Acidaminococcus fermentans DSM 20731: one gene and its partner. The protein of the gene in region 1 interacts with the protein of each later gene in a pairwise test. Links are inferred from orthologs where the notes say so. Each region holds a gene or a part of one and is shown on either strand. Other genes may lie near its edges.

Region 1 (3,527 bases):
TCCCGGTAGATGAAGCAAACGATATCCGCATCCTGTTCCAGGGCCCCGGATTCCCGCAGGTCACTGAGCATGGGCCGTTTGCTGGTCCGCTGTTCCACGCTCCGGCTCAGCTGGGACAGGGCGATCACCGGCACATTCAGTTCCCGGGCCAGTCCCTTCAGGGACCGGGAGATGTCACTCATTTCCTGCTGCCGGTTGTCGCTGGCCCGTTTGGAAGATCCCTGCATCAGCTGCAGATAGTCCACGATGATCAGATCCAGGCCGTTTTCATTTTTCCACCGCCGGGCCTTGGACCGCATTTCCAGTGCCGTCATCCCCGGGGTATCGTCCAACATGATCTTGGCGGCACTGAGCTTGTCCGCCGCACTGACCAGGTTGGGCCATTCGCTTTCCTGGAGCTGGCCGATCCGCAGCCGGGAGGCGTCGATCCGGGCCTGGGAGCACAGAAGCCGCTGGACCAGCTGCTCCTTGCTCATTTCCAGGGAAAAGAAGGCCACGGATTTGCCCCCATCCAACGCCACATGTTCCGCAATATTCAGCACCAGGGAGGATTTCCCCATGGAAGGACGGGCCGCCACGATGATCAGATCCGAAGGCTGGAGACCGCTGGTCATCTTGTCGAAATCCGTAAACCCGGTGGGCAGACCGGTGAAGGCATCCTTAGTGTCATACAGCTCTTCGATCCGGGCCATGGCGCTTTTCACAATGTCCTTGATCTTCACCACGCCCCCGGAATGTTTCCGGTTGGCCACCGCCAGGATTTTCTGTTCCGCCTGGTCGATGGTCTGGGCAATGTCCTGGTCTTCCTCATAGCCGCTGGCCGCCACTTCCGTTGCGGAATTGATCAGCTGCCGGCGGAGAGATTTTTCCTCCACAATCTTGGCATGGTACACCACATTGGCTGCCGTGGGCACCGCATTGCTCAGGGCCGTAATGGCCGCTGTGCCCCCGATGGCATCCAGTTTTCCCAGCCTCCGCAGCTCTTCCGTGACGGTGACCAGGTCCACCGCCTCATTGCGGCTGTGGAGATCCATAATGGCCGAAAAGATGGTCCGGTCGTCCGGACGGTAAAAATCATCCTCATTGAGGATTTCTCCCGCCTTGTCGATGGCTTCCCGGCTGATCAGCATGGCTCCCAGCACACTTTGTTCCGCCTCGATATTCTGGGGTGGGATACGTTCTTCCAAAGGACAGGCCTCCTTTCCTGAAAGAGAACCCACCACCGTTGCCCCAAGGCAGCAGTCCCCCTCTCAAGACAGCGGTTGATCTGTCTATCCGCCCTTTTCAAGGGAGGGGACCAGCCGTAGGCTGGTGGTGGGTTTGTTCTGTTATTCTTCCGTTTCTACAACCACTTTGAATTTGGCAGACACATCCGGCAGCAGTTTGGCCGTAGCGGTATATACCCCCGGGCTCTTGATGGTTTCCGGGATCTCGATTTTCCGCCGGTCAACCCCTTCCATGCCGGTCTGAGTCAGCAGGGCATCCGCCACATCCTTGGAAGCAATGGAACCGAACAGCTTGCCGTTGGCCCCCACCTTCACCTTCATGTGCAGGGTGACTTTTTCCAGCTGGGCCGCCAGGACCACCGCTTCGTCATGGGCCTGGGCAGCCCGGTGTTTGGCCACCTGCATATCCTGTTTGGCCTGGTTCAGGTTCCGGGAAGTAGCTTCTTCCGCCATGCCCCGGGGAATCAGATAGTTCCGGCCATAGCCTTCCGCCGTTTCGATGATATCGCCTTTTTTACCCAATTTCTTGATGTCCTGCAGCAGGATTACTTTCATCTGTATCGCTCTCCTTCATTTGTTCTTTGGCCAGTTCAAGGACCTTCGGCATCAGTTCTTCCGCCGTCACGCCCTTCACCTGGACCCCGGCAACGGTCTGATGGCCGCCGCCGCCAAGTTCTTCCATCATCACCTGCACATTGACGGATCCGTCACTGCGGGCGCTGATGCTGACTCCATTCTCGTTCTGGCTGAAAACCACACTGGCCCGGATGTCATCCATGGTCAGCAGTTCATCCGCCGCCTGGGCCACGATCACCGGCGTGTCCTTGTCCTGGCAGGAACACCGGTGCACCGCCACAGCCAGCCCGGGCAGGGGCTGTTTCATCTCGGTGATGATCCGGGCCCGGGTGAGCACCGTATGTTCATCATCCTTGAACAGCAGGGAAACCATATGGGGATCCGCCCCGTTCCGGCGCAGGAAGGCTGCCGCTTCGAAGGTCCGTTCCCCGGTCTGTACCGCAAAATTCTTGGTGTCCACCAGGATCCCTGCATACAGGGCCGTGGCTTCCACTTCCGAAAGCTGCAGCTTGTTTTCAAAATACTGGAGGATTTCCGTCACCATCTCACAGGTGGAGGAAGTGGACGGTTCCATATACTGGAGCATCACATCGGTAATGGCGTCTTCCGCCCGCCGGTGATGATCGATGATGATCCGCCGGCGGATGGACTGGAGGATTTTGGGCGATGCGCTGAGCATGGCCCGGTGATGATCCACCAGCACCAGGATGCTGCCGGAGGAAATCCGTTTCAGTGCTTCTTCCTCCGTGACGAACAGGGACAGGTACCGGTCACTCTGGTCCTTGGATACCGTTTCCAGTTTCTTCAGGGAAGGCCCCTGGCCGCTGGCCACGATGCAGCAGCTTTTGTTCAGGGTCAGGGCCATTTTGGCCACCCCGATGGCCGCCCCCAGGGCATCGTAGTCTTCATTCACATGGCCCATGATGAACACCTGGTCCGCACCGACCATCAGTTCATGGATGGCCTGGGCCACGATCCGGGCCCGTACCCGGGTATTCTTGGCCTGGACGGAACCCCGGGCCCCGTAGAAGCTCATATCGTCTCCCAGCTGGACCACCGCCTGGTCCCCGCCCCGGCCCAGCGCCAGGTCCAGGGCCGCCTGGGCCTTCTGGCTCAGTTCCGCCAGGTTCCGGCCATCCGCCGCCACCCCGATACTGATGGTGGGGCTGACCCGGTTCCCGCTTTTGATTTCCCGGACCCGGTCCAGCACCTGGAATTTCTTGCTGATGGTATCCGTAAGCCCCTTCCGGCTCATGCCCACCACAAACATGTCTTCCGTATATTTCTGGAAATATCCATGGACATCTTCCACCCAGCCGCCGATGGCTTTGGTCACATCCACGATCAGGCTGGCCCGTTCATTTTCGTTCAGGCCCTTCATGGCGTCATCATAGTTGTCGAACTGGACATAGGCCACCACCGGCCGTTCTTCCTCATACCGTTTTTTCTGCCGTTCCCGGTCGGTGATATCCGTCAGGTACAGGGCCAGGCCCGTATCCTCCTCCGGATTGTCCGTGATCTGGATCCGCCGGACCAGCATCTTGTAGATCCGGTCCCCGATCTTGATCTGTTTGTCCGCATCCCGGAGCCGCAGGGTGGCAAAATTGTTGTCCGGCGGCGGCATCACCTTTTCAAAAGGCGTAGCCAGGGGCACATCCACCGCGATGAATTCATTGAACAGCCGGTTCCGCCACTGGAGATGGCCTTCCTTGTCGAACACCCCGA
Region 2 (3,527 bases), 540 kb from region 1 along the record:
CTGCCGCTGGTCCTTCCAAAGCCCGGCCAGCAGCCGGCGCTGTTCCAGTTCCTGACTCATCGCGGTTTTCTCCCTTCATTTTTGTATCGAACATAACAGAATTGTACAATATTTCAAGGAAATGGTAAAGGGGCTGTTGCTTTCGCAACAGCCCCTTCTTTTATTCCAAATGCTCCATGATCCGGTTGATCAGTTCTTTCCGTGTGGTATGGCTGGTGGAACTGTAGGTCATGATCTGCTCATCCCGCAGACCAAAGGTTTTCTTGTACAGTGCCTTCTGGCTGGCCACGGCTCCCTTGCTCAGCTTGTCGCTTTTGGTCAGGATCACCATGATGGGCAGCCCCAGATTCAGCAGCCACTGGTAGCAGTCGATGTCACTTTCCATAGGTGCATGACGGATATCCATCAGCACACAGACCAGTTTCAGATACTGGGAGTTCTCCATGTACTTGCAGATGAATGCCGACCACTGTTCCTTGTTTCCCTTGCTGGTCCGGGCAAATCCATACCCGGGCAGGTCCACCGCATAATAGGTGTGCCGTTCCGGTTCATCCTCCAGCTGCCGTTTGGCCTGGAAGGAATAGAAATTGATGGTCTGGGTCTTGCCGGGAGAACTGCTGACCCTGGCCAGGCCTTTCCGCCGGGCCAGGGAATTCAGCAGGGATGATTTCCCCACATTGCTCCGTCCGATAAACGCCACTTCATCAATGGTATCCTGGGGATACTGGGTGGCCTTCACCGCCGAAGCCACATAGGAAGCACCGATGATGTCCCATTCTTTTCCTGCCATATCATGCCTCCAGGGCCAGTTTGGTCACCTGGTCCATGCTGTCCACCGGAATAAAGGTCATGTCGTTCCGGACCTTTTCGGGGATTTCCTCCAGATCCTGCTGGTTCTGGCGGGGGATCAGCACGGTCTTCACCCGGTACCGGTGGGCGGCCAGGACCTTTTCCTTCAGGCCCCCGATGGGCAGTACATGGCCGGTGATGGTGATTTCCCCAGTCATGGCCAGATCCGCCTTCACCTTCCGTTTGGTCAGGGCGCTTTCCATAGCCGTGGCCATGGTGATCCCGGCGGAAGGCCCATCCTTGGGAATGGCCCCTTCCGGCACATGGATGTGGATATCCACTTTCTCATTGAAGTCAGCAGGCAGCCCCAGTTCCTTGGCCCGGGACCGGATGTAGGTAAAGGCCGCCTGGGCGCTTTCCTTCATCACATCCCCCAGCTGGCCGGTGAGGACCAGTTTGCCCTTGCCTTCGCAGACCACCACTTCGATCTTCAGCAGTTCGCCGCCCACGCTGGTCCAGGCCAGACCGGTGCAGACCCCCACTTCGGACCGGGCCCGGAGGTCGCTTTCCAGGAAAATGGCCGGCCCCAGGTAGTCTTTCAGATGGGCCGGGGTGACGCTGACTTTGGCCACTCCGTCTTCCACGATTTTCCGTGCCGCTTTCCGGCATACGGTGGCAATCTTCCGTTCCAGGTTCCGGACCCCGGCTTCCCGGGTATAGTCCCGGATGATGTGCTGGATGGAAGCGGCGCCCAGGCTCAGCTGCTTTCCGGTGAGGCCGTTGGCCTTCCGTTCCTTGGGCAGCAGATGGAGCTGGGCGATCTTCAGTTTTTCCTCGTCGGTGTAACTGGACAGTTCGATGACTTCCAGCCGGTCCAGGAGCGCCGGGGGAATGGTTTCCACGGTGTTGGCGGTAACGATCCAGAACACGTTGCTCATATCATAGGGAAACTCGATATAGTGGTCGCTGAAATGGCTGTTCTGTTCCGGATCCAGCACTTCCAGCAGGGCAGAGGCCGGGTCGCCCCGGAAATCCGCCCCCATCTTGTCCACTTCGTCCAGCAGGAACACCGGGTTGTCGGTGCCGCAGTCGATCATCCCGTTGATGAGCCGGCCGGGCATGGCCCCGATGTAGGTCCTCCGGTGGCCCCGGATTTCTGCTTCATCCCGGATGCCCCCCAGACTGATCCGGGTGAATTTCCGGTTCACTGCCCGGGCAATGCTCTGGGCCAGACTGGTTTTGCCCACACCGGGAGGCCCCACCAGGCAGATGATGGGTCCCCGATTGCTTTGGGTCAGGGCCCGGACCGCCAGATAATCCAGGATCCGTTCCTTGACTTTCTTCAGGCCGTAATGGTCCTTGTCCAGTACCGCAGCAGCTTTCTTCAGGTCGTAGTTGTCCTGGGTCATCTTCCCCCAGGGCAGGCTCAGCACCGTATCCAGGTAATTCCGGATCACGGCGCTTTCTGCCATCATGGGCGGCATTTTGTACAGACGGTCCAGTTCCTTGTCCATTTTTTCCTGGACATCCTGAGGAAGCTTCAGCTTCTTCATCTTTTCCTGGTATTCCTTGACTTCGGAGCCTTTTTCGCCCCCTTCGTCCAGTTCCTTGTTGATGGCTTTCAGCTGTTCCCGCAGATAGTATTCCCGTTGGTTCTGCTCGATCTGTTTCCGCACCTGCTGGGAAATGTCCTTTTCCAGGTTGACGATTTCCAGTTCCTTGCACAGGTACCCATAGAGCAGGTGGAGCCGGTCCTTCACATTGACCGCTTCCAGGAGTTTTTCCTTTTCCTCCACGTCAATGGTCAGGTAGCCGGCGATCATGTCGGCGATCTTCCCGGGATCCGGCTGATCCTTGAAGGTGAGCAGCACTTCCGTATTCACTTTTTTGCTGGCCAGGACCCACTGTTCAAAGGTCTCCACCAGCATCCGCTTCAGGGCTTCCACTTCATTGGAGTGGTCGTTCACGTCTTCCCGTTCCGCCACATAGGCTTCCAGGTTCATCCCCACGGCATCCACCACGGAGATCACTTCCACCCGGGTCAGCCCTTCCACCAGGATCCGCATAGCCCCGTTGGGCAGCTTCAGCAGCTGCTTGATTTCCGCAATGACGCCGAAATTGTACAGGCTCTTGGCGGTAGGGTCATTTTCTTCTGCGGACCGCTGGGTCACCAACAGGATCCGCTTTCCCATATTCATGGCGCTTTCCACTGCCCGGATGGAGCGGTCCCGGCCCACATCCAGGTTGATGATCATCCCCGGGAAAACCAGGATTCCCCGCAGGGGCAGCAGCGGCAGTCTCATAGTATTGGCATCCAACATCTTGTTTCACCGTCCTTACTGAATAGAGAAAAAGGGAAAAGGGATGCCAGCACCCCTTTTCCTTTTCTCTAGGCATTCTTTCTTGTATCGTTATCTTCCTGCTTCAGCAGCAGCTTGGGGTCCTTGTGTTTGGTTACCACATCTGCTGTCACGATGCATTTTTCCACATTGTCCCGACTGGGAACCTCATACATCACATTCTTCATGATGCCTTCGATGATGGCACGCAGTCCTCTGGCGCCGGCATTCCGTGCCAGGGCTTCGTGGGCAATGGCCTTCAGGGCTCCTTCTTCGAAATCCAGTTCCACATGATCCATGGCCAGCAGATGTTCATACTGCTTGGTCAGGGCGTTCTTGGGTTCCGTCAAGATCTTGATCAGTGCCTTTTCATCCAGGTTGTCCAGGGTGACCACCACC

Evidence for each region.
Region 2: the proteins of rplI (region 1) and lon interact in binary tests that used the Escherichia coli proteins (3 or more experiments, as listed by UniProt). The link is inferred for Acidaminococcus fermentans DSM 20731 from one-to-one orthologs.

Annotation. Positions count from the first base shown.
Region 1 is NC_013740.1:50,896-54,422, reverse strand. What follows is about bases 56-3,054. They hold rplI (50S ribosomal protein L9), read right to left. Parts: upstream 1,782-3,054; coding sequence 1,329-1,781; downstream 56-1,328. Other genes in these bases: ACFER_RS00240 (DHH family phosphoesterase), read right to left, coding at 1,741-3,054; dnaB (replicative DNA helicase), read right to left, coding at 56-1,187. Outside these bases: more of dnaB, read right to left, coding at 1-55; more of ACFER_RS00240, read right to left, coding at 3,055-3,527.
Region 2 is NC_013740.1:594,638-598,164, reverse strand. The notes cover bases 452-3,450. They hold lon (endopeptidase La), read right to left. Parts: upstream 3,111-3,450; coding sequence 792-3,110; downstream 452-791. Other genes in these bases: clpX (ATP-dependent Clp protease ATP-binding subunit ClpX), read right to left, coding at 3,179-3,450; yihA (ribosome biogenesis GTP-binding protein YihA/YsxC), read right to left, coding at 452-790. In the rest of the region: ACFER_RS02680 (NUDIX hydrolase), read right to left, coding at 1-60; more of yihA, read right to left, coding at 161-451; more of clpX, read right to left, coding at 3,451-3,527.